Regions from separate parts of the Streptomyces sp. NPDC056883 genome, predicted to be linked through region 1. Evidence: riboswitches for the same ligand, from Rfam matches in the RefSeq annotation. Region 1 holds a riboswitch; the other holds the start of a gene.
What was found. Region 1 has a riboswitch for cobalamin ahead of ACFRU2_RS40070 (energy-coupling factor ABC transporter permease). Riboswitches for the same ligand answer to the same signal wherever they lie in the genome.

Region 1 (15,636 bases):
GCGGCCTCCGGGTTGCCGGTTGCATATGCCAGAACGACCCCTCGGAATCCACGATCCCGGGGGGTCTTTTCCTGCGGAACGGCCCGAACGGCCGTACCGGCCCTCCATGATGGGTGCATGGCGGGTCTGGAGGGTGTGGAACAGCCGCGGCAGCGCAGTAGCGCTTCCGCCGTACGGCTCACGGCGGCCCTGGAGGACGAACTGGGCCTCAAAGCACTGGAGTTGTACGGGAATCCGGCCGAGGCCGAAGTGACGCTGCCCTCGATGCCCGAGTCGGCCGGCACCGCCCGCAGGCTCACGCAGTGCGTGGTCGTACGCCTGTGGGGGCTCTCGCCGCAGATCGCCGAGCACGCGGTCCTGCTGGTCTCGGAGCTCGTGGGCAACGCCGTCCGGCATACGGGGGCCCGGTCGTTCGGTTTACGGATGCTCAGGCGGCGCGGCTGGATCCGCGTGGAGGTGCGCGATCCCTCGCGCGGGCTGCCCTGCCTGATGCCGGTGCACGAGATGGACACCACCGGGCGGGGGCTCTTCCTCGTCGACAAGCTCTCGGACCGCTGGGGCGCGGATCTGCTGCCGCGCGGAAAGATCACCTGGTTCGAGATGCGGGTGGCCGACCGCTGAGCGGCGCCCGCACTGCCCCCGGAACGCCAGAAACCCCCTGTCGCCGTTGTGGGGCGCTGCGGGGGTTTCGTGGGTGTGCCGAGGATCGAAGGGGGTGTGATCCTCGGCAAGGACTTCGCTCGGGTCAACGGGAAGCCGTGATTCCGACTATGGCAGACGAGGGACCAAATGCCAAAAGTCCCAAGTTGGACATAAGTGTGCATATCCTAAGACTTTCTACCTAAATCTTAGGTGAGATGGGCCACGAGCCTCGTAATCATTGAATAAATATCGACTGCTGTGAGTGAATCGTTGATCACATAGCGGACAGTCGCCGTGTGGTACCGGTTCGGCCGATGGTCCCGAATGGGGTCAATCAAGACCTACGCGGGCATCCACCCCTTAAATGGGCGGGTGCTCTGCTACCCGGACCGCCGATCCGCCCTCCGTGCCGGCGCGGCGGTCGCCGCCGGCGCCCTCACCGCCGCCTGTACCCCCGCGGGCCCCGCGGCCCCGGCGAAGGCCGCCCCGGACAAACCGGCCTCCCCGGCCAAGGCGGCTCCGGCCAAGGCGGCCCCCGCCCCGCGCCGGTTCGCCGGTCAGCCCGTGGAGATCGGGCACGGTCCCCGCGGCCGGTCCGGCGTCGCGCTCACCTTCCACGGCAACGGCGACCCCGCCGTCGCCAAGGCGGTGCTCGCCGAGGCGGAGCGGGCGGGCGCGCGGGTCACCGTCCTGGCCATCGGCGCCTGGCTCGACGCCCACCCGGAGATGGCCCGCCGGATCCTGGACGGCGGCCACGAGCTCGGCAACCACACCCAGCGCCACCTCGCGATCAACACCCTGCCCGAGGAGCAGGCGTACGCCGAGATCACCGGCTGCGCCGACCGGCTCAAACGGCTGACCGGATCCATCGGCACCTGGTTCCGCCCGTCCCAGACCCAGTACGCCACCCCCCTGGTGCGAAAACTTGCCCAGCGGGCGGGCTACCCGCACGTCCTCTCGTACGACGTGGACTCCCTCGACTTCACCTCGCCCGGTGCCGCGGCCGTCGTCCGCACCGTCATCGGCCCGATCCAAGGCGGATCGGTGGTGAGCCTGCACTTCGGCTACGCGGACACGGTCGACGCGATGCCACCCCTCCTCGAAGAACTCGCACGCCGCAAACTGCGCGCGGTGACCACCACGGAGCTGCTGACCCCATGACGACCACCCGCCTTCCCCGGAAGGCCACCGCGTTGCTGGCCGGTCTGGTCCTCGCCGCCCTCGCCGGCTGCGGAGCGGCCGACAAGGGACCCGCCGAAGCCCTCGGCACGAAGGGGCCCGCCGCGCCCGCCAAGGCCGTGCCGGCGGCGCCGCCGGGCCTGGCCGGAATGCCACCGCTCCTCGATCCGAACGACGTCTACGCGGCCGACCGGCCGAACAAACTCTCCCCGGTGGTCAAGGACTTCCCGTCCCGCGTCTACGTGCCGAACACCTCCTCCAACACGGTGTCTGTCATCGACCCGGTGACGTACAAGGTCATCGACACCATCCCCGTCGGCATCCAGCCCCAGCACGTGGTCCCCTCCTGGGACATGAAGACCCTCTGGGTCAACAACAACCGGGGCCACACGCTCACCCCGATCAACCCGGCCACCGGCGAGGCCGGCAAGCCCGTCGAGGTGCACGACCCGTACAACCTGTACTTCACGCCCAACGGCAAGTACGCGGTGGTCATGGCCTCGATGGACAAGGAGCTGGTCTTCCGCGATCCGCACACCATGGACCGCGTGAAGACCGTCCCCGTGACCTGTTTCGGCGTCAATCACGCCGACTTCTCCGCGGACGGCCGCTACTTCATCGTGAGCTGCGAGTTCTCCGGTGAACTGCTCAAGGTCGACACCGAGAAGATGGAGGTCATCGGCCAGCAGAAACTGCCGTTCGAGGGCGCGATGCCGCAGGACGTCAAGGTCTCGCCGGACGGAAAGACCTTCTACGTCGCGGACATGATGGCGCACGGCATGTGGGTGCTCGGCGGCGACAAGTTCGAGACCCCCAAGCTGCTGCCCACCGGAAAGGGCTGCCACGGCCTGTACGTCAGCCGCGACTCCAAGGAGATGTACGTCTCCAACCGGGGCGAAGGGTCCGTATCCGTCTTCGACTTCACGCAGAACAAGCTGACGAAGAAGTGGGAGCTGCCCGAAGGCGGCAGCCCCGACATGGGCGGGGTCTCCGCCGACGGCAAGGTGCTGTGGCTCTCGGGCCGTTACAACTCCGAGGTCTACGCCATCGACACCACCACCGGCAAGCAGCTCGCCAAGATCCCGGTGGGCGGCGGACCGCACGGCCTCGCCGTCTACCCGCAGCCCGGCCGCTACTCGCTGGGCCACACCGGCATCTTCCGGTAGGACGCCGCATCCGGCAGGACGTGGGAGTGCCCCGGGGGCTCGCACAGCTCCCGGGGCACGCTCATGCGCTCAACGTCACCAGGCGACGGGGAGCCGCTCGGGAAGCCGCTTGATGAAGCCGGTCCGCCACACGAGGTTCTCCGCCGGCACCGCGAGACGCAGCTCGGGCAGCCGCTCGACCAGCACCTCCAGCGCGATCTCGGCGTGTGCCCGGCCCAGCGCGGAAGCCGGGCAGAAGTGCCGGCCGGCGCCGAAGGCGAGGTTGGCGTTGGAGCTCTCGCGCTCCAGGTCCAGCTCGTCGGGGTTCTCGAAGGCCTCCGGGTCGAAGTTGGCCCCCTCCAGCAGGACGAGGACCAGCTCGCCCTCCTTGACCAGCACGTCCCCGACCTGGATGTCCGCCATCGCGATGCGCGGCAGGCCGTCGCCGACGGACAGGTTCCAGCGGAGCAGCTCGTCCACGGCCTTGCCCATGCGCTCCGGGTGCTTGCGCAGGTACCCGATGAGCTCGGGCTTCTGCAGCAGCGCCAGGACCGCCAGGGTCAGGAACGCGGAGGTGGAGACGGCGCCGGCCCCGAAGAGCGAGACGGCGACGGTGGCGAACATGTCGTCGGTCAGGTGCGCCGACTCAGGGTCCGCCTCCTTCAGCTCGGCGAACTTGCCGAGGAGCCCCGTACGCTCCTCGGCAGGCAGCGCCAGCTGCGTCCTCAGCTGCTTCTCGAAGTAGCCCACGTCCTTGTACCAGTTGAGCGCGGAGTCGGCGAACGGCTCGCGCGCGGTCATGAACGCGACGTCCAGACCCGACATCAGCCGCCGCCCGTCCTCGAACGGCACGCCCAGCACCTGGCAGTGCATGGCCGCGGAGAAGGGGTCGGCGAACCCGGCCCGCAGGTCGGCGGGCCCCCCTTCGGCGAGGAGCTGGTCGATGAGCTCGCCGGCCTTCGCGCGCAGCCAGTCCTGCAGGCCCTTCTGGCGCGGGTTGAGCGCCTTCATGACCGCGTTGCGCAGTCCGGCGCTGTTGATGTTGCCCATGTTGTTGACGACCTCGGGCGGGATCGTCAGCGCGTACTGGCGCGGGACGCCGGCATTGGCCGTGTCCTTGAGGCTGAAGCGCTCGTCCTCCAGTACCTGCTTGGCCAGCGCGTAGCTGCTCACCAGCCAGGCCGGGTCCCCGGTGAGGGTGCGGACCTGTGCGACCGGAGCCTTCTCGCGCAGCCAGGTGCACTCCTCGGGGAGCACGTCACCGCGCCGCGAGAGGGGGAAGTCGACGAGGGGCCCGGTGGTCTGTCCGCCGCCCTGATCGGAATGGGCCTCAAGCTGCTCGACGCTCATCGACGGTCCCTTCGGTTGGTGCGGTGTGCGTGTGCGTGATCGGGTGGTTCGGGTTGCTCTGCGCCGTTTCGGCCGCCTCGGGGCGCACCACGGCGTATGCCTGGTTCCTCGTCGCGCGGAGTCCCCCACCGCGCGCAAAGAGGACGTCGGTCATCGGCATCTTGACGTGGTAGGCCGCCACGGAGGACGGCACGTCGAGAATGCTCGGGGTGTCGATGAAGAACGGCAGCTCTGCCGCCATGTAATCGAAACACACCTGCAACTGTGCGTCGGTGATTGATTCACCTTCCGGCAACTTGGAGCCGACAAAGTGGAGGGCCATTTCCTCGCAGCCCTTGCGGAATTCGTCGTCGGTCTCCAGGAAATGGAGTACGCGTCGGTGCAGAAGTTGGTAGACGGGGTTCGTCTGGAACTCCGAAAGTGCCCTCACTCGGATCTCGGCGTTCGGAGGTCCTGATTCCTCCACGCCCTTGAGAATCCTTCGCCGGACTGCCTTGATTTCCTTCGTCGCACGCTTCTCCGCGTGTTCCCGGGTGTAGCCGAAGGCGGCGAACATCCCGTCCACGTGGAGGTCTGCGTAGACGAAGTCGACCTGTGCGAAGCGGGTCGTGGCCCATCGGGTGAGGCTGGATATGCGCTCGGAGCTGAAGTAGCTGTTGCCAGGACTCACTCCGATGAGCACATGGTCGCCGTCTTCCCAGATGTGGTGGCAAGTGCGGGTGAAGGGCAGAACTTCGAATGATGCGTCAGCTGTGATCGTCACCTGTGTGATCGCCCTTGTTGCCGCTTGTCCCTGGGAGCCCTGCGCTCCCGGTGTGGCGGCAATGTCACTACGTTATGCGGTGGTCCCGGAGCGTGACAAGTGGAGGCTTGAATTGTTGGCTGGAATTATCGCTTCCGCACTACGGAAGAGTAATTGAATTTCTATCTGCCGCTCGAACGGGACCCGGGGCGTGAGGGGGCCGGGCGTGCCGCTACCCTGAGCCGGTCAACAAGCACCAAGCAAGAAGGGGTGGACCCAGTGGCGGACATCGAGAGCGCACGGACGACGTTCGGCAAGTTCGACGTGAACGGTGACGGCTTCGTCACGGCCGACGAGTTCCGTTCGGCGATGGCGGAGATGGGCGACCCGTTCGTCACCGGCCCGGTCGCGGAGGCCGTGATCGCCGCCAAGGACTCGAACGACGACGGCCTGCTGAGCTTCGACGAGTTCTGGGCCTCCCTGAACAAGTAAGCACCCGCGCCGCCCCCCGGCCCCCTGTCGGGCCGGGGGCGCGCGTCAGGCCTCGCGCGGCCCGCCGGTCATGCCCTCCACCTCGGCGAGGGCCTCCTCCAGCCAGCGCAGCCAGAAGGTCTCCAGCCCGGTTCCCGCGTGCAGCACGACACGCCGCAGCCGGTCCTCGTCGGAGTCCCGGCCGGCCGGGAAATCCTTCTCCTCGATGCCCTCGTACACGGCCAACTGGGCCCGGTGCAGCTCCAGGTGCCGCCGCAGCTCGGCGGCCAGCCCCTGCGGCCCGACCACCGCGGCCGCCCGGATCCGCAGCAGCAGGGGATCCCGCACCGCCTTGGGGTCCTGACGCTCCCCGACCCACCGCGCCAGCTCCCCGCTCCCGGCGGGCAGCACCTCGTACTCCTTCTTCTGCCCGCGCACGGGACCCTCGCTGGGCAGCGCCCGGATCAGCCCGGACTCCTCCAGCCGGCCGAGCTCGCGGTAGATCTGCTGGTGCGTCGCGGACCAGAAGTACCCGATCGACTTGTCGAACCGCCGGGTCAGCTCCAGCCCCGACGAGGGCTTCTCGAGCAGGGCGGTGAGGATGGCGTGCGGGAGCGACATGCGGCCATCCTAGGTTTGCGGCAGATCGAGGACCGCGATGCCCTTCTCCAGGGCGAGGCTCCCGCCGCACGGGACGACGGTTCCCCAGTCGCCACCGCCACTGCGGTGCGTCCAGCGCCATGTACCCCGGTGCTCCCTCCCGGTCCAGGACCGAGGGGTCCGTCAGCGCCTCCTGCAGTTCGTACGTGCTCAGGAGTCCGACCGGGCTCCACACCCAGCCGGCGGAGAGCAGGCGCCGTCCGTCCGGACTCACGGCGAGCCCGGTCGAATGCGTGCGGGTACCGGAGCCCGCTGGAGTGTTCGGCCCCGTCCGGGGGGCAGCGGCGGAACCCGCCGACCGCGTCGACCAGTTCTCGCCGTCCCACCGGAGGGACAAGGGTGCGCTCGATGTCTCGATCATCATCACGAAGCGCGAACCTGCCTACCTCCAGGCGGCCAGTGCCTCCGGATTGCGGGGCCCGGGGGCACCCGCCTCCAGCAGTCCGTGGGCCCGCAACAGCGCGGCCACCGCCGGGGACCAGGCCTGGCGCAGGCCCGCCTCGGTCAGGAGGGCCGGCTCTGAGAGGAGGGCTTCGGCCGGACCGAAGCGGATGCCCGCCGGGGTCAGGACCGCCGCGTCGTCGGCCCAGCGGACCGCCAGGTCCACGTCGTGGGTGGCCATGACCACCGTCGTGCCGGAGGCGCGCAGTCCCGCGAGGACGTCGAGGAGCCGCTCCTGGCCGTCCGGGTCCAGACCGGCCGTCGGCTCGTCCAGGATCAGCACCCGCGGAGCCATCGCCACCGCGCCCGCGATCGCCGCGCGCTTGCGCTGGCCGTAGGAGAGCAGATGGGTGGGGCGGTCCCGGAGCCGGGTGATGTCCAGGGCGGCGAGGGCCGAGTCCACGCGGGCGCGGACCTCGGGAGCGGGCAGCCCCAGGTTCATCGGGCCGAAGGACACGTCCTGTTCGACCGAGGCCGCGAACAGCTGGTCGTCGGGGTCCTGCACCACCAGCTGGACGGACGTGCGCAGCCGGGTCAGTCCGGCCCGGTCGTACGAGACCTCCGTGCCGTCCAGCCACAGCGATCCCGCGCCGGGCCGCAGGCCGCCGCTCAGCAGCCGCATCAGCGTGGTCTTGCCGCTGCCGTTGCGGCCCAGCAGGGCCAGCGCCCGGCCCGGCGCGATGGCGAAGTCGACGCCGGTCAGGACCGCCGGGCCGTCCTCGTAGGCGTAGCCCGCACCGGACAGTTCCACCACCGGGTTGAGTGACGGGTTCACGAGTACAGCCCCTTCAGGGTGAGGGTCAGGGTGATCAGGGCCGCCAGCAGGCCGGCGGTGGCCGTCAGGAAGCGCCACGACAGGGCCGCCTCCGGTACGAGGACCCGCAGCGCGCCGTCGTAGCCGCGTCCGGCCAGACCCGCCTGGAGCTTGGCCGCGCGGTCGAAGGCCCGTACGAAGGAGGTGGCGGCCAGCCCGGCCAGGGACCGCCACAGCGCCGCCCGGCTCGTGTGCCCGAGCCGGGCGGCCTGGGCCCGGCGGACCTGGGCCATGGAGTCGAGCAGCAGGAAGCCGATCCGGTACATGACCAGGGCCACGTCCACCACGGGGGCCGGCACCCCGGCCCGGACCAGCCGGGGCAGTACGTCGGAGACCGGGGTGGTGAAGGCGAACAGCAGCAGCCCGAGCGAGGCCGCCGAGGTCCGCAGCAGCAGTTCGGCGGCGAGCCGGGGGCCGTCGGGGGCCAGGGACACCGGCCCCGCCGGGCCGCCGACCGCGAACAGCAGGGGCAGCGCCCCGGTGAAGCAGAAGCCGAGCGGGATCCGGAAGGCCCGCCAGAGCTGCCGGCCGGCCACCCCGGCCGGGCCGAGCAGCACGGCGAGGGTGGCGGCGGCCACCAGCGGCCCGCCCGGCCAGGGGGGCAGGCACACGGCGGTGACCGTCAGCCCGATCCCGAGCAGGGCCTTCTCCAGCGGGTGCCGGCCGCGCCAGCGACTGCCGTGCGCGGCCACGTCGATCGGCAGCACCCGGCTACGCCTCCGGTGCGGCGGCGGGAGCGGCCGCAGCGGCGGCCGCGCCCTGGCGGCGGCCCTTGCGGACCCCGAAGTAGTACGCGAGGACGCCCGCGCCCAGCGCCGCCTGCAGGGCGAACAGCGCGGACTCGACCTCGCCGGAGGGGGGCTCGTACAGCGGGGAGAACCAGGGCTCGTAATCCGGCTTCAGCTCGGTGATCGCCGCCTCCGCCTGCGCGTCGGCGCCGGCGAAGGGCTCCTCCTTGCCCTCGCCCAGCCCCAGCGCGATCGGCAGGACGGCCAGCGCCGCCACCAGGAGCAGCAGCAGGGTGTTGATCTTCGCGTTCTTGGACATCCCGCTCATCAGGCCGCCGCCTTCTCTCCGGTACGGGGGGCCGTCAGCTTGGCGACACCCAGCCGGACCAGGTCCGACTTGCTCGACGCCATCAGCAGCCGCATCACGAGGACGGTCAGCAGCCCCTCGCTCACGGCCAGCGGGATCTGCGTGACCGCGAAGATCCCCCCGAACTTCGCGAGCGAGCCCACGAACCCGGAGGCCGGGTCCGGGAAGGCCAGGGCGAGCTGCACGCTGGTGACGCAGTAGGTGACCAGATCGGCGAAGAAGGCGCCGAAGAACACGGTCACCATCAGCGGGAGTCCGGACGTGCGCAGGAGCCGGTAGACGGCGTAGCCCGCCCACGGGCCGGCGATGGCCATCGAGAAGACGTTGGCGCCGAGCGTGGTGAGTCCGCCGTGCGCCAGCAGCAGGGCCTGGAACAGCAGGGTGATCGTGCCGAGCACCGCCATGATCGGCGGCCGGAACAGGATCGCCCCGAGCCCGGTGCCGGTGGGGTGCGAGCAACTGCCCGTCACCGAAGGGATCTTCAGGGCGGACAGGACGAAGGTGAAGGCCCCGGACGCACCGAGCAGCAGCGTGCTCTCCGGGTTGGCCTTCACCTCTCGGGTGAGCGAGCGGACGCCGTGGACGACGAAGGGGGCGGACGCGGCGCCCCAGGCGACCGCGTGCAAAGGGGGCAGGAACCCCTCGGCTATATGCATGGGTAGGGAGACCTCTCCAGCACCTCGTGGATGGACAACGCGCCCCGGCCGGTCTCCTGGCTCACGGGTTGACGTCCATGCTCCGCCTTCCCGGGCAGCGCGGAACCTCCCGCGCAGCCCAGTGGCTTTCCCGCAGGAGTGGAGCCGGACTTCCCGATCACAGTGGCGAGGGCCGCACCGGTTTCCCACCGGTTTCCCGAACACCAAGGCCCGCTGACCCTAGTCGGCCGCACGGACCGGGAACAACCCGCCCCAATCGCGCCGCCGCCTGTCCGGATTCCGCTTCGCCGTGACTCTCCGCCACCGGGGTCGCGGTCTCCTCCCCAAGGGTGGGGAGCCGAGGGGGAGTTCCGTAGGCCCGCCGTCGTGGGCGACCGGCGGATCCGGGGCCCGGCGCCGTTCCGCCCGGGTGGTGCACGCTTGGACGGGTGCGGTGTGGCGCACGCCCGGACGGGTGCGGTCCGCTGGCGGGTCCGCCCCGGGACGCCGAGCCTGGTGGGGTGACCACCGAATCCGATGCCGCGCCCGCCTCCGACTACTCCGACCTGACCGCCGTGGTGATCAACTGCACCCTCAAGCGGTCTCCGGAACGGAGCCACACGCAGGGCCTGATCGACGTCAGCACCGGCATCATGAAGCGCCAGGGCGTCCGGGTCGAGGTGCTCAGGGCCGTGGACCTCGACATCGCGACCGGCGTCTGGCCGGACATGACGGAGCACGGCTGGGAGACCGACGAGTGGCCGGTCGTCTACTCGAAGGTCATGGCCGCGGACATCCTCACGCTGGCCGGGCCCGTATGGCTGGGTGACAACTCCTCGGTCATGAAGCAGGTGATCGAGCGCCTGTACGCCTGCTCGTCGATCCTCAACGAGCACGGCCAGTACGCCTACTACGGTCGCGTGGGCGGCTGCCTGATCACCGGCAACGAGGACGGCGCCAAGCACTGCGCGATGAACGTCCTGTACAGCCTCCAGCACCTCGGATACGTCATTCCGCCGCAGGCGGACGCGGGCTGGGTCGGCGAGGCCGGCCCGGGCCCCTCGTACCTCGACCCCGGCTCCGGCGGGCCGGACAACGACTTCACGAACCGCAACACGACCTTCATGACCTGGAACCAGCTCCACCTGGCGAGGATGCTCAAGGACGCCGGTGGCATCCCCGCCCACGGAAACCAGCGCTCCGAGTGGGACGCCGGCTGCCGGTTCGACTTCGAGAACCCCGAGCACCGCTGAGCTCGGGCCGGCCCGTCAGATGAGGTCGCGGTGGCGGCCCACCTTGGTGGAGAAGAGGTAGAGCGGGGGCAGGAGGGCGGCGGCGCAGACGGTCCAGAGCGCGGTACGGGCGCCGAAGTGGGTGGCGAGGAGACCGGCGGTGAGCGCGCCGAGCGGCAGCGCGCCCCAGGAGACGAAGCGGACCGTGGCCATCACGCGGGACAGCAGTTCCGGGGGTGACTGCGTCTGCCGGTAGGTGCGGGTGGTGATCGAGCCGATGACGGTGCCGAAGGCGAAGCCGGCGTTGCCCAGGGCGAACCAGAACGCGTCCCCCGCCGACGTGGTCAGCGGGGCGAGCAGGAGCAGCGCGCCGCCGGCCAGATCGGCCAGGATGATGCCCCGCGCGGTGCCGAGGCGCGTGGTCACGCGGACCGCGACGGCGGCGCCGGCGAGCGCGCCGACCCCGTCCATGGCAAGGACGAGACCGAGCTGCATGGAGTCGAGGCCGGCTCCGCGGACCAGGTAGAGGGGGGTGAGGGCGACGAGGGCCGCGTTGAGGAAGTTGGCGGCGGTCGCCCAGATCATGCAGGGGCGCATGACCGGGTGCTTGGTGACGTAGCGCCATCCCGCGCGGATCAGCCGCAGCGCGCTCTCGCCGGTGCGGGGCGCGGGGCGGCTCTCGGGGAGGGTGCGCAGGAGCACGGCGGAGGCCAGGTAGCTGGCGGCGTCCACGACGATCGCGCCGACCGGGCCCGTCACACCGATCAGGACGCCGCCGAGGGAGGGTCCGCCGGTGTCGGTGACGGCGTGCGTGCCCGACATGACGCTGTTGCGGGCGGCCAGCTGCCGGGCCGGGACGACGGCGGGCAGGAAGGTCGAGTTGCCGATGTCGAACAGCACGGTCGCCGAGCCGGTGACGAGCGCCGCGAACACCAGGTGCGGATAGGTGAGCGTGCCGATCCACCAGGCGAGCGGCAGCGATCCGAGCGCCGCGAACCGTACGAGGTCGAGCGTGACCTGGAGCCGGCGCAGCGGCACGCGCTGCGCGAGGACGCCCGCCGGGAGGCTGAGCAGCAGCCAGGAGACCTGCCCGGCGGCGGCGAGCAGGGCGACCTGGAAGGCGGTGGCGTCCAGAACGGTGAGGGCGACGAGCGGCAGGGCGAGGGAAGTGACGGCGGTGCCCGCGCCGCTGACCGTGGCGGCGGCCCAGAAGCGCCAGAAGACGCCCGGCGACGAGGTCTCCCGTTCGTCTTCGCGTCGGTCGTGCTCTTGGATCGCTTGCGTTCCGCTCATGCGGAGCCCACCCCCGGGTCTTGTCAGTCTCTTTTGGGAACTAACCTGTTCCAGGTGAGTTTCTATCCGGAACTGACCTCATGGCGCAAGATGGTTCCGACGAACGGCCGCCGTGCGCGCAGAAGTGGAGACGTGGTGATGAGGTCGATCCCCGAGCGGGACGCCGCCTGTGCGATCGCGCAGGCCGCGGCGGTGGTCGGCGACTGGTGGAGCCTGCTCCTGATCCGGGAGACCGCCAGGGGGCACCACAGGTTCGACGCGCTCCAGGAGGAGCTGGGCATCTCCCGGAAGGTGCTCGCCGAGCGCCTGGCGCACCTGGTGGAGACGGGGGTGCTGGAGAAGGTCCCGTACCAGGAGCGGCCGACGCGGCACGAGTACCGGCTGACCGAGAGCGGCCGGGGGCTGCTGCCGGTCCTGCTGTCGATGCAGGACTGGGCCGACCGCTGGCTCCTAGGTGACGGCTCTCTCAGCGGCACCGCCGGCGAGGCGAGCGCGGAGGCGCGGCGCGTCGCGGACCTGACCGGCCGGCAGTTGCCGCGCCTGCGGCTGTCCGGTCACCGGGACGGCGTGCCGGTCGACCCGGTGGCCGACGCCGTGGCCACCGTCCTGTTCTGCTATCCGGCGACCGGGAGCCCCAGCCCCCTGCCGGAGGGCTGGTCGCAGATCCCCGGCACCGTCGGCTGCACGCTGGAGAACCGGCTCTTCCGGGACGCCTACGAGGACTTCCGCGCCGCGGGCGCGGAGGTGCGCGGCGTCAGCACCCAACGCCCCGACGAACAATGCGTGTTCGCGAGCCAGGAGGGCATCCCCTTCACCCTCCTCTCCGACGTCGACCTCCGCCTCGCCGCCGCCCTGCGCCTGCCGACCTTTCGTGCCGGACAGCTGCTGCGGCTGAAGCGGACCGTGCTGGTCGTCGACCGCGACGGCACGGTGCGGCACGCGCGCTTCCCGGTGACGGACATCCCGGCGGCGGTGAACGAGGCGCTGGCCGAGGTGCGGCGCCTGGCCGCGGAGGACTGACATCGCGTCGTCGCGGGGTTCGGTCGCACGCCGTATCGATCGTCCTCCGCCGAGACGGTCTAGCTCTGCTTCTTGGACTCCAGCCACTCCACATAGTTGTGCGAGGCATTGCTGCCCTGCTTCCCCGGCGAGATTTTCATGATCGCCTGGTTCTTCTCCGGGTCCCCGGTCAGGTACGCCTCGGTCAGGACGTACGGAAGGCCATCCACGCGGAACCGGATGCTTCCGTCGGGGTAGGCGCTGACGCGAATCCTTCGGCCGTCGGGAAGGGTGACGTCTTCGGTGAAGTGCGCCTTGACGGGCTGATCAGCCATACAGACCTCCAGGTCGTACAGGCTCGATGGGGCTGTCAATCTACTGCCAACACCCAATGCTCCAAGGGCAGTTCGGTGAGCGAGCCTTCGTGTGGACGCACCTGGCCGCCCTGCTCGAGCGGTCCGGCGGGATGCCGGTAGGTCCCGGCCCGGCCTCCCGCCGGTGGGTGTTCAGCAGACGTTCGGGTGCGCGATGTCCAGGACGAAGCGCTCCGGAGCGTGCAGCTTGAAGGAGGTGTAGGCGGGCTTGGTGTCGAAGGCGGCGCCGAAGGTGACGTACCCCTCGTAGTCGCCGGTCAGGGCGATGCCCTTCAGCTTGGGCAGGTAGATCTTGAGGAGCTTGGGCCCGCGGTAGACGTTGTTGCCCGCGTCGTCGTGTCCGGCGGCGGGGTGCAGGCGGATCTCCAGGAAGTACCGCCCGGCCAGCGGGACGGGCTTGCCGGACCCGTCGTAGACCAGCTTCGGGACGGGGGTGACGGTGACCCCGGGTACGTACCCCTGAAGGTCGATGACCACCCGGTCGTACGTGCAGTGACCGCCCCAGCGGGCATTGACGACGAGCGGAGTCTGGGTGGCCGTGGTGGTGGATGCGGCCGTGGTGGCCGCGGCGGAAGCCGGTGCGGCGAAGGCGAGCATGGCGGTGAGCAGTGCGCCCAACCCCAGTGCGGTGGCCTGCCGGCGGCGTGGACGGTTCATTGCGTCCCCTCGATTCCGAGAGACGGGGAACGGTGTCACCCGTGAAGACGCGCCCGCTACGGTCGTGGTTGCACCGGGATCACCCGGTCTGCCGGGTCCCGCGGGGTGCCGCCGGATCCGCCCCGGTCAGCTGGGCAGGAGGGCGCTCAGCTCGGCGTCGAGGTCGTAGTACCGGTGCTCCTGGCCGCGCGGCACCAGCTCGGTCATCCGGCGGCACAGCGCCTGTACGTCCTTGGCCCGGGCCGACACCACGCACGACTGCTCGCCGTTGCTGAAGGCGAAGAAGACCCGCGGCTCGGTGCCCTTCCAGCGGGGCCACACCTGTATGTCGCCCTCGCCGGTGGCGCAGACCTGGCCGTCGAGCAGCAGTTCCCGGGAGAAGACCCAGCGGGCGAGGTGCATGCCGGCACCCTCGAAGTCGAGGGAGATCTCGTAGGGCCGCTTGGTGCGGTACACGAAGACGCCCCGCACCGGGACGGCCGCGGGCGCGGTCTCCAGGCGCAGCGGGAGGACGCGGTGTTCGGTGCCGGTCATGCGGGCGCCTCTCTCTCGGGGTGGGCACTCGCCGGCGCACGCGCCACATTTGCCCACTCCGGCAAGCTAGCCCACCCCCGGGCCCCTTTCCCGTGGCCAAAGGTCCCGTCCGGCCGGGCCGCTCGGCCCGACTTCTCCCGACGCACCGAGCCCCGGCCTCCGGGGGGAGGTCGGGGCTCGGCGGAAGGACGTGACCGGGGCGGGGGCCCCGGCCGGAACTACGGGAGCGGGTTGTAGATGAAGGACTCGTGGGAGTTGGACTGGCCGATCGCGGTGAAGCCCGAACCGTTGGCCTGGGCGCCGTTGTTCTGGTTGGAGGCGCCGAAGCCCGAGGCGACCTGCTGGGCGGTGGAGGAGTTGCCGGTGTTGCTGCCGCCGACCCCGCTGCCGAGGACGCCGGCGAGGGCCGCGTTCGACGCGGTCCCGGCCGCACCTGCCCCGTTGTCGGCCTGGGCGACGCCCGAGAAGAGCGCGAAGGCGAGGGGGAGCGATGCGGCGGCCGCCATCACGCGGATGCTGCGGGTGCTTGCCATGTTTCAAGTCCTCCAGTTAAGCAAAACGGCTGTGGTCCAAGACGGTTGGCCGACCGTCGGGGGTGTGGACGCGACGTCGTGCCCTCACCCTGGCGCAAGTGATCATCAAGAAACCAGCCCAGACTGCCTTGTTCCCCCTCAAGCATGAGTAACCCACCGTCAAACCTCATATACCCCCCAATCCCGAACGAAGTTACTGGCGTAACCCACCTGTCCGGCAGGGGAAACGACGAAGGCCCCGACGCCAAGCGTCGGGGCCCGAATCGGTCAGGTCGGTCAGGTCGGTCAGGGGGTACGGATCAGCACTCGATGACGTTGACCGCGAGGCCGCCGCGGGCGGTCTCCTTGTACTTGACCTTCATGTCGGCGCCCGTCTCCTTCATGGTCTTGATGACCTTGTCGAGGGAGACCTTGTGGCTGCCGTCGCCGCGCATCGCCATCTTGGCCGCGGTGACGGCCTTGACCGCCGCCATGCCGTTGCGCTCGATGCAGGGGATCTGCACGAGGCCGCCGACCGGGTCGCAGGTCAGACCGAGGTTGTGCTCCATGCCGATCTCGGCCGCGTTCTCGACCTGCTCCGGGGTGCCGCCCAGCACCTCGGCCAGCGCGCCGGCCGCCATCGAGCAGGCCGAGCCGACCTCGCCCTGGCAGCCGACCTCGGCGCCGGAGATCGAGGCGTTCTCCTTGAAGAGCATGCCGATCGCTCCCGCGGCGAGGAGGAAGCGGACCACGCCGTCCTCGTCGGCGCCCGGCACGAAGTTCATGTAGTAGTGCAGGACCGCCGGGAGGACGCCCGCCGCACCGTTGGTCGGGGCGGTGACGACCCGGCCGCCGGCCGCG
Region 2 (15,636 bases), on a different contig from region 1:
CAATGCGCGCTTCGAGAGGGACGCCCTCGGCTACCTCGACCAGATGTACTCGGCCGCCCTGCGCATGACGCGCAATCCGGCCGACGCCGAGGACCTGGTCCAGGAGACGTATGCGAAGGCATACGCGTCCTTCCACCAGTTCCGCGAGGGCACCAACCTGAAGGCGTGGCTGTACCGCATTCTGACCAACACCTTCATCAACTCGTACCGCAAGAAGCAGCGCGAACCCCAGCGCAGTGCGGCGGAGGAGATCGAGGACTGGCAGCTTGCGCGCGCCGAGTCGCACATGTCGACGGGCTTGCGTTCCGCCGAGTCGCAGGCTCTCGATCACCTGCCCGATTCCGACGTGAAGGAAGCCCTCCAGGCCATTCCGGAAGAGTTCCGCATCGCGGTCTATCTTGCCGACGTAGAGGGCTTTGCGTACAAGGAGATCGCGGACATCATGGGTACACCCATCGGTACGGTCATGTCGCGACTGCACCGTGGCCGCCGTCAACTCCGTGGAATGCTTGAGGACTACGCCCGTGAGCGCGGGCTCGTCCCGGCCGGCGCGGGAGAGTCGAACGACCTGAAAGGCTCGGGCTCATGAGCTGCGGAGATGCGCACGAGACGGAGTGCTCCGAGGTCCTGGACCACCTTTATGAGTTCCTGGACCAGGAGATGCCCGACAGTGACTGCACGAAGTTCGAGGCGCACTTCGGCGAGTGCAATCCCTGTCTGGAGAAGTACGGCCTGGAACAGGCCGTGAAGAAGCTGGTCAAGCGCTGCTGCGGATCGGACGACGTGCCGACCGACCTGCGCTCGAAGGTGATGGGACGGATCGAGCTCATCCGTTCGGGGCAGGCCGTGCCGGATCATGACATTACGGCCGCTTCACCCGAGCCGGCCGTCGTCGAGCCGATGCCGGGATCAGCGGCGGGCTGAAAAAGTTGAAAACCGGCCATCTTCGCCGGTGAAGTAGTACCCGATTGAACAATCCCGAACAGCCGCCCCCGGAAGGGCACTTCCTTCACTCGAAGGTGGTAATCCGGGGGCGTCCGCATGGCGCAATGCAAAAATGTGGCCCACCTCGCTCCCGGGCCCACTTATTCTCCCCATTCGGTACTGGTTTGATTCGTACCTGACTTGCACGGCTCAGGGGGAGGAGAGCGCCTTGCGGGTACTTCCGCCGTTGGCGCGCGCCTACGTCCTGTGCGCCGTCCTGGCCGCCCTCGCGTGCGTCGCCCCGGCCGTCACCGGTTCCGCCACCCCGTGGCCCTCCATCGGCCTGCTCTCCGTGCTCTACCTCGGCTGCGAACTCGTCAAGGTGTGCCCGCTCATGGGCCGCCGGGTGCCCGAGGGGCTCGGCTCCTTCTTCCCGGTGGTGCTGGCCGCCGTGTTCCTCCTGCCGCCGGCCGCCGCCGCCCTCGTCGCCCTGCCCGGCGGACTCGCCGGGACCGTGACGGCGCGGCCCGCATGGGTGCGGCGCATCTGGCACGGGGCGCAGCAGTCCATAGCCGCCTGGACCGCCGGGCAGGTCTACGGGCGGCTGGGCGGGCCGGGGGCGCTGGGCACGGGCTCCTTCGGCGGGACCGGGCCGTCGGGCCCGGAGGGACCCTCGGGTCCGGCCGGACCGGCCGCCTGGGTCGCCGACTTCCCGTACGTGATGCTGCCCGCCGCCGCCGCGGCCGTCGCCTTCTGCCTGGTGCTGACCGCCCTCGACGGTTGCATCCTGGCCGCCGCCGAACGCCGCCCCGCCACCACCGCCTGGCGGGGCCTCGCGACCCGGTCCCTCGCCCCGCACTGCGTGCACGGCCTCGCCGGACTGATGATGGCCGTCATGTGGCGCAGCCCGTACGGACTCCCGGCCGCGCTGCTCGTCATGCTGCCGATGTACATCTCCTGCTGGGTCTTCGCCCAGTACCACCGCGAGCGCGCCGCCCACCAGGCCACCATCAGGGCACTGGTCCAGGCCGTCGACATCAAGGACCGCTACACGCGCGGCCACAGCGAGCGGGTCGGGCAGGCCTCGGCGATGATCGCCCGCGAGCTGGGCATGGGCGAGGAACGCCTCGAAGTCGTCCGCATCGCCGGCATCCTCCACGACGTGGGCAAGCTCGGCGTCCCGACCCGGCTGCTGCGCAAGGACGGACCGCTGACCCCCGAAGAGCGCAGGATCATCGAACTCCACCCCGAATACGGACACGAGATGGTGCGCGGCATCGGCTTCCTGGGAGAGGCCCGCGCGGCGATCCTGCACCACCACGAGCGGGTCGACGGCTCCGGCTACCCGTACGGGCTGACCGGGGAACAGATCCCGGTGCTCGCCCGGGTCGTGGCGGTCGCCGACGCCTTCGACGCGATGACCTCGACCCGGTCGTACAGCAGGGCCCGGCCGGTCGGGGTCGCCCTCGCCGAGCTGGAACGCTGCGCGGGGGCCCAGTTCGACCCGGACATGGTGCGGGCGCTGGTCGACGCCATCGACCGGCAGGGCTGGCATCCGAAGGTGACCTCGGACGACGACCTCCAGGTGATCCCGGCCGGCGCCGGCGAGGTTCCCGCCGCCGGGGCACAGGGGGCCGTGCGCGAGGCCGTGCCCGCCGGCGCCACGCTGACCGGACTGCCCGCCCAGGCCGCCCCGGCCGGAGCCGCGTCCCAGGCCCGCACGGCCGGGAGCGGCCCGCTCCAGGCAGCCGCGGCCGGAGACCCCTGCACCGGCGTGCCGGGGCCCGCCGCCGAGCCCGCAGCGGCCGCCACGGAGGCGCCGGGAACCCCCGGCTCCCCGTCCGCCCCCGCCGCGGGAGCCAACGCGTGAGGGGCTGGGCCGTCGGCATCGTCCGCGGGGCCGCCGGGGTGCTGACCGTGGCCGCGCTCGGGCACACCGTCTGGACCGGCGTGACCGAGCCGGGCATCGCCCTCGCCTTCGGCGCCCTGATCACCATCGGCGAGCTCGCCCGCCGGGACAGCGGCGACGCCGCCCGCCAGCAGCCCGCGCCGCTCGGATCCGCCGGGGCGCTCGCGTACGCCCTGCTCGGGCAGAACGCCGGAGCCCCCACCCACCACGGGGTCCTGCAGATCGTCGCCGTGGTGGTCACGGCCGCGCTCCTCGGGATCGTCCCGCACATCGCCCGGGGCCGCGGACCCGCCCTCGACCACCTGGCCCGCCGCGTCCTCACCGTCACCTTCGCCGCCGTCTGCTTCCAGCCGCTCTACAACTCCGGGCAGCTGGAGCACTGGGTCGGCCAGGGCCCGTACCTCGTGCTCTTCCTGGTCCTCCTCCTCGGGCTCACGGCCCTGTGCGACGCGGTCCTCGGCGCCGCCCTCGCCGGGGCACGGACCGGCTGGCCGTTCGCCCCGCTGCTCCGCGACGAGCTCCGCGCCCAGCTGGGCATCGGCTCCGCGATCTGCGCCACGGGCGTGGTCATGGCCCTCGGGGTCGCCGTCGCCGGCCTGTGGGCGGTGCCCGTCTTCAGCGTGCCGCTGCTCCTGACCCAGATGTCCTTCCACCGGATCACCGCCATCCGCACCACCTACCGCCAGACCATCACCTCCCTCGCCCGCGCCACCGAGATCGCCGGCTACACCCGGCCCGGCCACTCCCGCCGGGTCGCCGCGCTCAGCGTCGCCGTGGGCCGGGAGCTGGGCCTCTCGGAGCGGGAGATCACGGTGCTGGAGTACGCCGCCCTCATGCACGACATCGGGCAGCTCTCCCTCGTCGACCCGGTCCCGGACGGGGCCACCGCCGAGCTGCCCGAGGCCGAAGCCCGCCGGATCGCCGGGCTCGGCGGCGAGGTGGCCCGCCAGACGGGGGTCCCGCACGAGGTCGCGGTGGTCGTGGAGCTGCAGGCGGACCCGTACCGCGACCAGCCCGTCGCCGCCCGGATCGTGCGCGCAGTCAACGCGTACGACGATCTCGCCGGCGGGGCCCGTCACCCGGGCGGCTCATTGGAGGCCCTGGAGCGGCTGCGCCTGGGGACCGGGCACGACTACCAGCCGGAAGTCGTGGAGTGTCTCGCCAGGGTGCTCGCCCGGGGCGGACGTGCCAGAGTCGTACCCGTCCCGCCTGGGTAACCCATGGGTAATGAGCGGCCGTCCGAGTGGGCATGGTTGGATGCCAGTGAGAGTGTTCCCAGCAGGAGAGTTCGCAGCAGGAGTGTCCCGAGCAAGAGTGTCCGGCAGGCGGGAATCGTGAGGATCTTCGGGAAGGTACGGCATCGGCCCTCCGCCTCGTGGCGGCAGGCCACCGACCGCGCGTTCACGCTGATCGGCGACGGTCGGTACGAGGACGCGGGCGCGCTGCTGACCAGAGCGGCGGACCTGGAACCCTGGCTGTCCGAGTCCTGGTTCAACCTGGCGCTGCTCCACAAGTTCCGCCACGACTGGGAGCAGGCGCGGGCCGCCGGGCTGCGCGCCGTGGCCCTGCTCGACCGGGAGACCGGCGCCCCGGACTGGTGGAACGTCGGCATCGCCGCGACCGCCCTGCAGGACTGGCCGCTGGCCCGCCGCGCCTGGCAGGCGTACGGGCTGAAGGTGCCCGGAGACCCGCACGCCGCGAGCGGGAGCGGCCAGGCCCACGGCGAACCGGTCGGCATGGAGCTCGGCAGCGCGGCTGTGCGGCTGTCGCCCGAGGGCGAGGCCGAGGTGGTCTGGGGCCGCCGGCTGGACCCGGCCCGCATGGAGGTCCTGTCGATCCCGCTGCCCTCCTCGGGGCGGCGCTGGGGCGAGGTCGTCCTGCACGACGGGGTCCCGCACGGCGAGCGCATCACCGCGGCCGGGCCCTCGTACCCCGTCTTCGACGAGATCGAGCTGTGGGCGCCCTCCCCGGTGCCGACCTGGGTGGTGCTCCTCGAGGCGGCCACCGAGGCCGACCGCAACGCCCTGGAGCAGCTGGCCTCCGATGCCGGCTTCGCCGCCGAGGACTGGTCCTCCTCGGTGCGGCTGCTGTGCCGGACCTGCTCGGAGAGCGCCATGCCGAGCGGCGAGGGCGACGGCGAGCACCTGGACCCGCACGACCACAGCGAACCGGGTCACCCCGGCCCGCTGGGCCACCGTACGACCGGCTCCGGATCCCTGTGGGTGCCCGAGCGGGAGTGCGGGATCGCGGCGCCGGCGGGCCTGGTGCGCGGGCTGCTCGACGGCTGGGTCGCGGACAGTCCGGACAGCCGGGAGTGGCGGGATCTCGAAGAGGTCTGCTGAGCCGGGGCCGTAGTCTGTACCGGCACATCGGTGACTGGTGGACTTACGGAAGGCGTACGGCGGACATGGCGCAGCAGGAGAACGACGTTGTCGAGAGCGTGAACGACGGGTACGTCGTCGACACCGAGGACTGTGAGGCGCGCGAGCTCGCCCACCGCGAGCGCGGCACCGCCCGCCCGATCACGGTGGTCGGCAACCCGGTCCTGCACCGGGAGTGCAAGGACGTCACCGAGTTCGGCGACGAGCTGGCGCAGCTGATCGACGACATGTTCGCCAGCCAGAAGGCCGCCGAGGGCGTGGGCCTCGCCGCGAACCAGATCGGCGTCGACGCCAAGGTCTTCGTCTACGACTGCCCGGACGACGACGGCAACCGTCACACGGGCGTGGTGGTCAACCCGAAGCTCGTCGAGCTCCCGGCCGGCGCCCGCGTCCTCGACGACTCGAACGAGGGCTGCCTGTCGGTCCCGACCGCCTACGCCTCGCTGGCCCGCCCGGACTACGCCGAGGTGACCGGCCAGGACGCGCAGGGCAACCCGATCAAGGTGCGGGGCACCGGCTACTTCGCGCGCTGCCTCCAGCACGAGACCGACCACCTGTACGGCTACCTGTACATCGACCGGCTCTCGAAGCGGGACCGCAAGGACGCGCTGCGGCAGATGGAAGAGGGCACCCCGCGCTACGAGACGGTTCCGAACGCGTAGCCCCCGTACGACCAACGCGAAAGGCGCCCCCTCCGGTCAGGAGCGGGGCGCCTTTCGCTCGGGACGGCGCGGCTCGGCCTAGTCCCAGCCGAGGTCGCTCGGGTCGGTGGTGGCCGGGTGCCGGCCGACGGTCCGGATGGCGCGAGTCATGGGAACCCCCCTGTCGTATGTGAACCACCAAACCGTAGGGCGAAAACGATCAAGACGGGGGAAGTTCACGATCAGCTGAGGAGCCGGCCGGACGTCAGGCCGCGGACGGGCCCCGGAAAGCACGGCGGAAGGCGTTCGGGGTGGTGTTCAGCGTCCGCAGGAAGTGGTGGCGCAGGGCGGCCGCGGTACCGAAGCCGCAGCGGCCCGCGATCGCGTCCACCGTCTCGTCGGTGGCCTCCAGCAGCTCCTGAGCCAGCAGCACCCGCTGGCGCAGCACCCACTGGTACGGGGTGGTCCCGGTCTCCTGGAGGAAGCGCCGGGCGAAGGTCCGCGGGGACATGTGCGCCCGCTCCGCGAGCTGCTCGACCGTGATCTCCTCCTCCAGGTGGCGGCCCATCCAGCCGATCACCTCGCCCACCGTGTCGCAGGAGGTGCGGGGCAGCGGGCGCTGGATGTACTGCGCCTGCCCGCCGTCCCGGTGCGGCGGTACGACCATCCGCCGCGCGATGGTGTTGGCCACTTCGGCGCCCTGCTCCTGCCGGACCAGGTGCAGGCAGGCGTCGATCCCGGAGGCGGTGCCGGCCGAGGTGATCACCTGGCCCTCGTCCACGTAGAGCACGTCCGGATCGACCCTGGCCCGCGGGAAGCGGCGGGCCAGGGCCGGGGCGTGCATCCAGTGCGTGGTGCAGCGCCGGTCGTCCAGCAGCCCGGCGGCGCCCAGCATGAAGGCCCCGCTGCACACGCTCAGCACCCGTGCGCCCCGGTCCACGGCCCGCCGCAGCGACTCCAGCAGCGGCTCCGGATACTCGCGGGTCGGTGCCTGGCGGTCGGCGGGCAGGCAGATCAGGTCCGCCTCCTCCAGCCGCTCGGGTCCGTAGGGGAGGGTGAGGCTGTAGTGGCCGTCTCCGACGGTGATCGGGTTCTCCTCCATCGCGCAGACGGCGAAGTCGTAGGTGGGCAGCCCCATCGCGCTCCGGTCGATCCCGAAGACCTCGCAGAAGATGCCCATCTCGAAGGGGGTGACGCCGTTCACGACGGCCACGGCCACGTTCTTGAGGGGGGAAGGCTTCAGCATGACCCCAGTGTGGCAGTAATTCGCTCTTTCATGACAGTCCTGCCACTGTCCGGTTTCTGCCGTCCTGGCGAGAGTGGAGTCATGAACACCTTCCTCGACTACCTCGTCGTCCTCGCCGTCGCCGCCCCGCTCCTGGGCCCCGCGCTCTACGGGGCCGCGCGCGAGCGCCGCCTCGACCGTCAGATCCGTGAGGCCCGGGAGCGTGGTCAGCCGAGAGCCGGGTCCCGCTCCGTGGTCACGGTCCATCCGGTCGCCCTGGCACGGACCCGGCGGCGGTCCGTGAACAGCAGCACGAAGGCCGCCGCGAGGGAGAGCGCCGACAGCGAGCACAGCACCCAGGACAGCGCATGGGTGGACGGGGTCAGCAGGGGCGCCAGCAGCAGGGCGAAGGCGGTGCACAGGGCGGCGAGCCAGGGCACGTGCGAGCCCGCCGCCACCGGGGTGAGCGGCGGAACGGGCCGTACTCCGCGTCGGGGGTCCGGCTCCGCGGTGCTGTCCGCGAGCACCTCCTCGAAGGTGTCGCGGTCGAGCGACAGCCAGAGCGCCTCCCCGTCGTCGGTGACGAACACGACGGGCTGAAGGGCCCCGAGCAGCCGCCAGCGCGCGGCGCCGCACAGCCAGCCGGGCCGCCCGGCGAACGCGGCCGCGAGCGCGGGCAGGGAGTGATCGACATCGGCGTGGCCGGTGCGGGCCCCGATCCGGGTGCCGTCCGCGAGCGTGAGGCCCAGCCGGGACGTGGACCTCGTGCTCAGGGTCCCCGCGCGTCGGCCGAGGACGGTGGTGTCCGTCCGCAGGGCGGCGGTGACCTCGGCGCGGACGGCGGGCAGGGGGCCGCCGGAGCGCGCGTCCTCGCGGAGCACCCGCAGGGGGCCGGTCAGCATGAACACCCGTGCCAGGCCGAGGCCCAGGACGGGCAGCAGGGCGAGGACCGGGAGCAAGAGGAGGAAGCCGGCGCCGTCCGGGGTGCGGGGACCCCACAGGGAGGATCCGCCGGTGCCGAGCCGTTCGGTGTCGGACTCCTCGTCGATGTACCCGCCGAGCCCCGGCCTGCCGGGGACGTGGAGCACCCACACGTGGTCGCCCTTCTTCGAGGCGAAGGGGCCGAGCCGGGCTCCGTCGACGCGCAGCGGCTCGGTGTCGTGGATCGCGGGCACTTCGACGGTGACATCACCGGTGTGCCGCGGGTGGGTGGAGCCACTGCGGCGGCCCGTCCACTCGCCCACTTTCCGCAGGGCGTGCACGCGCGTGATGCGTACCTCGTCGACGACAGCACCCGCGTCCTGCAGGGCCGAGATGCGGCGGGCGTCGGCCCCGTCGGGCTGCAGGGCCAGATCGGCGAGGACCACCGGGGCGCAGAAGAGGAACCAGGCGAGCACGTACGGCCGGAGCAGTCCGATCCGCCTCCACCGCAGCCGCCCGGGCGGCGCCGGAACGGGTGCCGCGGCGGCCTCCGCCGCGGTCCGTGCCGCGGTGGTCCGTGCCGCGGTGGTCCGTGCCGCGGTGGTCCGTGCCGGCCGGAGCCGGCCCGCGAGCCAGGCGGCGGTGCACAGGAGCGCCGCCGCCCCCGGTATGACGACGTCCGGGCGGGGCACGAGCATGCCCGGTCTGACGACGAAGGCGTAGATCGCGACCTGCGCCAGAAGCAGCGCGGCCCCGCCCGAGAACCTGGTGAGCCAGGTGGATCTTCCCATGGGCGGGGACGCTAGCAAGCGATGACGGGGGCCTAGAAGTCCTCGTCCAGGTCGACCGTGCCCTCGACCGCGACCTGGTAGGCCGACGGGCGGCGCTCGAAGAAGTTCGTCAGTTCCTGGACGCCCTGGAGCTCCATGAAGGTGAACGGGTTCTGCGAGCCGTAGATGGGCGCGAAGCCGAGGCGGACCAGGCGCTGGTCCGCGACGCACTCCAGGTACTCGCGCATCGACTCGGTGTTCATGCCCGGCAGGCCGTCACCGCACAGGTCGCGGCCGAACTGCAGCTCCGCCTCGACGGCTTCCTTCAGCATGTCGACGACCTGCTGCTGGAGGGCGTCGTCGAAGAGCTCCGGCTCCTCCTTGCGGACCGTGTCCACGACCTCGAACGCGAAGTTCATGTGGCAGGTCTCGTCCCGGAACACCCAGTTGGTGCCCGTCGCCAGGCCGTGGAGCAGGCCGCGGGAGCGGAACCAGTACACGTACGCGAAGGCGCCGTAGAAGAACAGGCCCTCGATGCACGCGGCGAAGCAGATCAGGTTCAGCAGGAAGCGGCGGCGGTCGGCGGCCGTCTCCAGGCGGTCGATCTTCTCCACCGAGTCCATCCAGCGGAAGCAGAACTGCGCCTTCTCGCGGATCGACGGGATCTCCTCGACCGCGTCGAAGGCGGCCGCGCGGTCGTCCGGGTCGGGCAGGTAGGTGTCGAGCAGCGTCAGGTAGAACTGGACGTGCACGGCCTCCTCGAAGAGCTGGCGCGACAGGTACAGGCGCGCCTCCGGGGAGTTGATGTGCTTGTACAGGGTCAGCACGAGGTTGTTCGAGACGATCGAGTCGCCCGTCGCGAAGAAGGCGACCAGCCGGCCGATCATGTGCTGCTCGGAGGGCGTCAGCTTCGCGAGGTCGGCGACGTCCGAGTGGAGGTCGACCTCCTCGACGGTCCAGGTGTTCTTGATCGCGTCCCGGTAGCGCTCGTAGAAGTCCGGGTAGCGCATGGGACGGAGGGTCAGTTCGAAGCCCGGGTCCAGGAGGTTCTTCGTGGTGTCGGTGGTGCTCATTACTGGCAGGCCTCGCAGGACTCGGGGTTTTCAAGGGAGCAGGCCAGCGCGTCGGCGTCGACGGCCTGCGGGAGCGGGGTGGCGGCCGCCGGGACCGTGCTGCCGGAGGCGGCGCGGGCGATCTTCGTCGCGGGGCGGGAACGCAGGTAGTACGTGGTCTTCAGGCCCTGCTTCCAGGCGTACGCGTACATCGAGCTGAGCTTGCCGATGGTGGGCGTCTCCAGGAACAGGTTCAGCGACTGGGACTGGTCGAGGAAGGGGGTGCGCGCCGCCGCCATGTCGATCAGGCCGCGCTGCGGGATCTCCCACGCCGTGCGGTACAGGTCGCGCACCTCCGCCGGGATCCAGCCGAAGCCCTGGACCGAGCCGGAGGACTCGCGCAGCGCCTCGCGGGTCTGGGCGTCCCAGACGCCGAGCCGCTTGAGCTCCTGCACCAGGTAGCCGTTGACCTGGAGGAACTCCCCGCTCAGGGTCTCGCGCTTGAAGAGGTTGGAGACCTGCGGCTCGATGCACTCGTACACGCCCGCGATGGAGGCGATGGTCGCCGTCGGGGCGATGGCCAGGAGGAGCGAGTTGCGCATCCCGGACTTCGCGACGCGGGCGCGCAGCGCGTCCCAGCGCTCCGGCCAGTTCAGCTCGACGTCGTAGTGATCGGGGTGCAGGACGCCGCGGGCCGTGCGGGTCTGCTCCCACGCGGGGAGCGGGCCGTTGCGCTCGGCCAGGTCGCAGGAGGCCTCGTACGCCGCGAGCATGATGCGCTCGGAGAGCTTCGTGGACAGGGCCTTCGCCTCGGGGGAGTCGAAGGGCAGCTTCAGTTGGAAGAAGACGTCCTGGAGGCCCATCGCGCCCAGGCCCACCGGACGCCAGCGGGCGTTGGAGCGGCCGGCCTGCTCGGTCGGGTAGAAGTTGATGTCCACGACGCGGTCGAGGAAGGTGACCGCGGTGCGGACGGTCTCGTCCAGCCGCTCCCAGTCGATGTCCCCGGACTCGGCGAGGACGAAGGCGCCGAGGTTGACCGAGCCGAGGTTGCAGACGGCCGTCTCGCCGTCGTTGGTGACCTCGATGATCTCGGTGCAGAGGTTCGAGGAGTGGACGACGGTGCCCGGCTCGGCGGTCTGGTTCGCCGTGCGGTTGGAGGCGTCCTTGAAGGTCATCCAGCCCTGGCCGGTCTGCGCGAGGGTGCGCATCATCCGGCCGTACAGGTCGCGGGCGGGCATGCTCTTGCGGGCCAGGCCCGACTCCTCGGCCTTGCGGTAGGCGGCGTCGAACGCGTCGCCCCACAGGTCGACCAGCTCGGGGACGTCGGCCGGGGAGAACAGCGACCAGTCGGCGTCGGCGTTCACGCGGCGCATGAACTCGTCCGGCACCCAGTGGGCCAGGTTCAGGTTGTGGGTGCGGCGCTGGTCCTCGCCGGTGTTGTCGCGGAGCTCCAGGAACTCCTCGATGTCCGCGTGCCAGGTCTCCAGGTAGACCGCGGCTGCGCCCTTGCGGCGGCCGCCCTGGTTCACGGCGGCGACGGAGGCGTCCAGCGTCTTCAGGAACGGGACGATGCCGTTGGAGTGGCCGTTCGTGCCGCGGATCAGCGAACCGCGGGCGCGGATGCGGGAGTACGAGAGGCCGATGCCGCCGGCGTGCTTGGAGAGGCGCGCGACCTGGTGGTAGCGGTCGTAGATCGAGTCCAGCTCGTCCAGCGGGGAGTCCAGCAGGTAGCAGGAGGACATCTGCGGGTGGCGGGTGCCGGAGTTGAAGAGCGTGGGGGAGGACGGCAGGTAGTCCAGGCGGCTCATCAGCCGGTAGAGGGAGGCGACTTCCTCGACGGCCTGGACGGACTCGTTCTCCGCGAGGCCGCAGGCCACGCGCAGCATGAAGTACTGGGGGGTCTCGATGACCTGGCGGGTGATCGGGTGCCGCAGCAGGTAGCGGCTGTGCAGGGTGCGCAGGCCGAAGAAGCCGAAGCGGTCGTCGGCGCCCTCGGCGAGCGCGTGCTCGACCAGCGCGTCGAGCCGGTTCGCGTGCAGGCGTACGAAGTCTGCGGTGCGGTCGGCGATGAGCCCCTCGCGGTGGCCGACCTCGACGGAGCCGGAGAAGGAGGTGGAGCCCTGGCCGGCGGCCTCGTCGCGGACGGCCAGCGTCAGCAGGCGGGCGGCGAGCCGGGAGTACGCCGGGTCCTCGGAGATCAGCCCGGCGGCCGCCTCGGTGGCGAGCGTACGGAGCTCCGCCTCGTCGGCGGCGGCGCTGCGGCCGCGCAGCGCGGCGGCGGCGACCCGGCCGGGGTCGGTGTCGGGCAGGTCGGCGGTCAGCTCGGTGAGCGTGCGCAGGAGCGCGGCCCCCGGACCCTCGTAGGTGGACGGGTCGGACTCGGCGCGCGGTGCGGAAGGCGCGATGGTCACGGGGGGAGCTCTCCCTCGCTCGGCTCCGGGGTCACCGTTGGTGCGGGGCGCGAGGGGGCGCACGTGGGGGAGCGCGTGCCTGGCAGGGCAGTGCGCGTGCGCCACGTGGCGTCCACCGGCCCAACCGCGAGGCCCGGACGTGTCTGCACCCGGTTCGGTCGAGCCGGGCGCACTGTCGGCAGGTCCTCGGACTTGCGGATGCAGCGAGCGGGTCGGTGCATTTCATACCGTTGCGGGACAGTTCCGGATTCTCACCGGATTCCCCTGCGACGACAGCGAGCATGAGCATACATGTGGGGGCCGGTGCTTGCGGTAGCCCCCACATGTTGTGTCGCTCCTCGCGGGCGGTGTGGCCTAGAGCTCCAGGCGGTAGGTGAGCAGGGGCAGCCCCGGAACCGGGTACCAGTCCCGCTCGGGGGTCCGTACGAAGCCCAGCCGGTCGTAGATCCGGTGCGCCCCGAGCATCTTCTCCGTGGTCGACAGCACCAGGTGGCTCACGCCCTCCAGCTCCCGGGCGCGGTTCACGCAGGCCCGTACGAGGGCCTCGCCCGCGCCGCGTCCGCGGGCTGCCGGGGAGACGGCCAGCATCCGGAACTCCGCCTCGCCGGGGCCCGCGATATCGCAGAGCGGGCTGCCGGGAGGGGCGAAGGTCACACCACCGAGCAGCGTGCCCTCGTACGCCGCGACGAGCACCTCGCCGTCGGGTGCCCGGCCGGCGACGTCGCGCAGCCGGCTCAGGTAGGGGTCCTCCTCGGCGAAGTCGAGCAGTCCGTCGTCGAGGTACGCCCGTGCGGTGATCTCGCCGAGCTCTTCGTATTCGGCGGCCGCCGCCGTCCTGATGATGATGTCCATGGCATCGAGTGTGCGCCAGGGAAACGCAAGGGGCCGCCGCGTTCCGTCGGGTGGACGGAACGCGGCGGCCCCTGTGCGGCCCCACGGTTCAGCAGCAGCGGAACCCTTCGCGCGGGTCGCCCTCGCGGGCGTCCGTGCGGGCCCGTTCGAAGGCCCGGCGCGACTGGACCACCGCGTCCGGATCGTGCGTACGGGCGTGCGCCACGTAGCGGTCGTAGGCGGCCTCGCCCGAGAACTCCCTGACGAAGAACCGGGCCCGGCCCAGCACGTGGCGCAGGCGCGTCACGCGGGTTCCCGCACGGAGTCCTGGACGCGGCCCCCGCCCGAGTCCAGGCCGGCGGCGGCGAGTTCCGCCCGCTCCTCGGCCGTCGGGATCAGACCGGCCGGGGCGACGAGCTTGGACTCGGTCCACGGGATCTCGGCGAGCTTGACCGACTCGGGCTTGCGGATGGCCGCCAGGCAGGTCCGGGCGGCGTCCACGAGCACGATGATGATCAGCAGGGCGAAGAACACCGACAGGACGCCGTCCACCGTGGCGTTGGTGACCACGGTGTGCATCTCGTCCATGGTCTTGGCGGGCTTGAGGACCTTGCCCGCCTCGATCCCGTCCTGGTAGACGTCCCGCTGCGCGAAGAAGCCGATCTTCGGGTTGTCGGAGAAGATCTTCTGGTAGCTGGCGGTGAGCGTGACGGCCAGGTCCCAGGCCAGCGGAACGCCCGTCACCCAGGCCCACTTGAGCCGGCCGGACTTGATCAGCAGGGTGGTGCAGACGGCCAGGGCGACCGCCGCGAGCAGCTGGTTCGCGATGCCGAACAGCGGGAAGAGCTGGTTGATGCCGCCCAGCGGGTCCTTGACGCCGACCCACAGGAAGTAGCCCCAGCCGCCGACGACGATCGCGCTGGCGAACCAGACGCCCGGCTTCCAGCTGACGTCCTTGAAGGACTTGTGCACGTTGCCGAGGGTGTCCTGGAGCATGAAGCGGCCCACGCGGGTGCCGGCGTCCACGGTCGTCAGGATGAACAGGGCCTCGAACATGATCGCGAAGTGGTACCAGAACGCCTTCATCGAGGCGCCGCCGATCACGGACGAGAAGATCTCCGACATTCCGAGTGCGAAGGTCGGCGCGCCGCCCGTACGGGACAGCAGGCTGGTCTCCTCCACGTCCTTCGCGGCCTGGGTGAGGGCCTCGGGGGAGATGGCGAAGCCGAAGTTGGTCACGGCCTGCGAGGCCGTCTCGACGGTGGCGCCGACGACGCCGCCGGGGGAGTTGATGGCGAAGTACAGGCCCGGGTCGATGATGCAGGCCGTGATGATCGCCATGATGGCGACGAAGGACTCGGTCAGCATCGCGCCGTAGCCGATGACCCTGACCTGGGTCTCCTTCTGGATCATCTTCGGGGTGGTGCCCGAGGAGACCAGCGAGTGGAAGCCGGACAGGGCTCCGCAGGCGATGGTGATGAAGACGAACGGGAACATCGAGCCGGCGAAGACCGGGCCGTCTCCGCGCGAGGCGAAGTCGGTGACCGCGGGCATCTTCAGCGTCGGCATGGCGATGACCACGCCCGCGGCGAGCAGCCCGATGGTGCCCACCTTCATGAAGGTGGAGAGGTAGTCGCGCGGGGCGAGCAGCATCCACACCGGCAGGACGGACGCCACGAACCCGTAGGCGATCATCCAGAGGACCAGCGTCTCCTTCTCCAGGGTGAAGGTGTCCGCCAGCGAGGACTCGGCGACCCAGCCGCCCGCGACGATGGCGAGCAGCAGCAGCGCCACACCGACGACGGAGACCTCGGTGACCCGGCCCGGGCGCAGGACGCGCAGGTAGAAGCCCATGAAGAGGGCGATCGGGATGGTCATGCCGATGGAGAAGACGCCCCAGGGGGAGTGCGCCAGCGCGTTGACGATGACCAGGGCCAGCACGGCCAGCAGGATGATCATGATGGCGAAGACGCCGATCAGCGCGGCGGCGCCGCCGACCGGGCCGATCTCGTCCCGGGCCATCTGGCCGAGCGAACGGCCGTTGCGCCGGGTGGAGAAGAAGAGCGTGACCATGTCCTGGACGGCGCCCGCGAAGATCACGCCCACGACGATCCAGATCGTGCCGGGCAGGTAGCCCATCTGCGAGGCGAGTACGGGACCCACGAGCGGTCCGGCGCCGGCGATGGCGGCGAAGTGGTGGCCGAAAAGCACCCGTCGGTCGGTCGGGTGGAAGTCGACACCGTTGTCAAGGCGTTCGGCGGGGGTGGCGCGGGTCTTGTCCACCTTCAGTACGCGGTGCGCGATGAAGCGCGCGTAGAAGCGGTAGCCGATCGCGTACGAGCCGAGCGCGGCGGCGAGCAGCCAGGCGGCCGAGATCTCCTCGCCGCGCGAGAGCGCCAGCACGCCCCAGCCGATGGCTCCCACGAGGCCGACCAGCACCCACAGGGCCACGGCCTTGGGGGACATGGCCCCTGATGGAGAAGGCGAGCCCGGCGTGGTGCCCGGACTCGCCGCGTCCCGTACCGCCCGTGTTGCTTCCGGGCCTGGTTCCGTCATGATCCTCGTCCCCTC

Region 2: it holds a riboswitch for cobalamin, as region 1 does, so the genes downstream of both, ACFRU2_RS10765 (ribonucleoside-diphosphate reductase subunit alpha) here and ACFRU2_RS40070 (energy-coupling factor ABC transporter permease) in region 1, are expected to answer to the same signal.

The regions. Positions count from the first base shown of each region.
Region 1 covers NZ_JBHUBS010000031.1:43,920-59,555, reverse strand. Annotated here, with positions in the region: gene ACFRU2_RS40120 (ATP-binding protein) at 118-621, shown strand; gene ACFRU2_RS40115 (polysaccharide deacetylase family protein) at 967-1,803, shown strand; gene ACFRU2_RS40110 (YncE family protein) at 1,800-2,987, shown strand; gene ACFRU2_RS40105 (cytochrome P450) at 3,063-4,316, opposite strand; gene ACFRU2_RS40100 (tRNA-dependent cyclodipeptide synthase) at 4,297-5,079, opposite strand; gene ACFRU2_RS40095 (EF-hand domain-containing protein) at 5,338-5,550, shown strand; gene ACFRU2_RS40090 (PadR family transcriptional regulator) at 5,596-6,150, opposite strand; gene ACFRU2_RS40085 (energy-coupling factor ABC transporter ATP-binding protein) at 6,572-7,405, opposite strand; gene cbiQ (cobalt ECF transporter T component CbiQ) at 7,402-8,151, opposite strand; gene ACFRU2_RS40075 (energy-coupling factor ABC transporter substrate-binding protein) at 8,156-8,491, opposite strand; gene ACFRU2_RS40070 (energy-coupling factor ABC transporter permease) at 8,500-9,195, opposite strand; cobalamin riboswitch at 9,224-9,418, opposite strand; gene ACFRU2_RS40065 (flavodoxin family protein) at 9,696-10,427, shown strand; gene ACFRU2_RS40060 (MFS transporter) at 10,443-11,699, opposite strand; gene ACFRU2_RS40055 (winged helix-turn-helix transcriptional regulator) at 11,838-12,719, shown strand; gene ACFRU2_RS40050 (hypothetical protein) at 12,779-13,033, opposite strand; gene ACFRU2_RS40045 (hypothetical protein) at 13,205-13,729, opposite strand; gene ACFRU2_RS40040 (SsgA family sporulation/cell division regulator) at 13,856-14,263, opposite strand; gene ACFRU2_RS40035 (hypothetical protein) at 14,482-14,796, opposite strand; gene ACFRU2_RS40030 (L-serine ammonia-lyase) at 15,096-15,636, opposite strand, start outside.
Region 2 covers NZ_JBHUBS010000003.1:374,548-390,183, forward strand. Annotated here, with positions in the region: gene ACFRU2_RS10720 (sigma-70 family RNA polymerase sigma factor) at 1-589, shown strand, start outside; gene rsrA (mycothiol system anti-sigma-R factor) at 586-924, shown strand; gene ACFRU2_RS10730 (HD-GYP domain-containing protein) at 1,154-2,794, shown strand; gene ACFRU2_RS10735 (HD-GYP domain-containing protein) at 2,791-4,050, shown strand; gene ACFRU2_RS10740 (tetratricopeptide repeat protein) at 4,168-5,175, shown strand; gene def (peptide deformylase) at 5,241-5,876, shown strand; gene ACFRU2_RS10750 (helix-turn-helix domain-containing protein) at 6,121-7,101, opposite strand; gene ACFRU2_RS10755 (hypothetical protein) at 7,308-8,792, opposite strand; gene ACFRU2_RS10760 (ribonucleotide-diphosphate reductase subunit beta) at 8,825-9,844, opposite strand; gene ACFRU2_RS10765 (ribonucleoside-diphosphate reductase subunit alpha) at 9,844-12,234, opposite strand; cobalamin riboswitch at 12,394-12,530, opposite strand; gene ACFRU2_RS10770 (GNAT family N-acetyltransferase) at 12,589-13,086, opposite strand; gene ACFRU2_RS10775 (YbdD/YjiX family protein) at 13,175-13,372, opposite strand; gene ACFRU2_RS10780 (carbon starvation CstA family protein) at 13,369-15,531, opposite strand.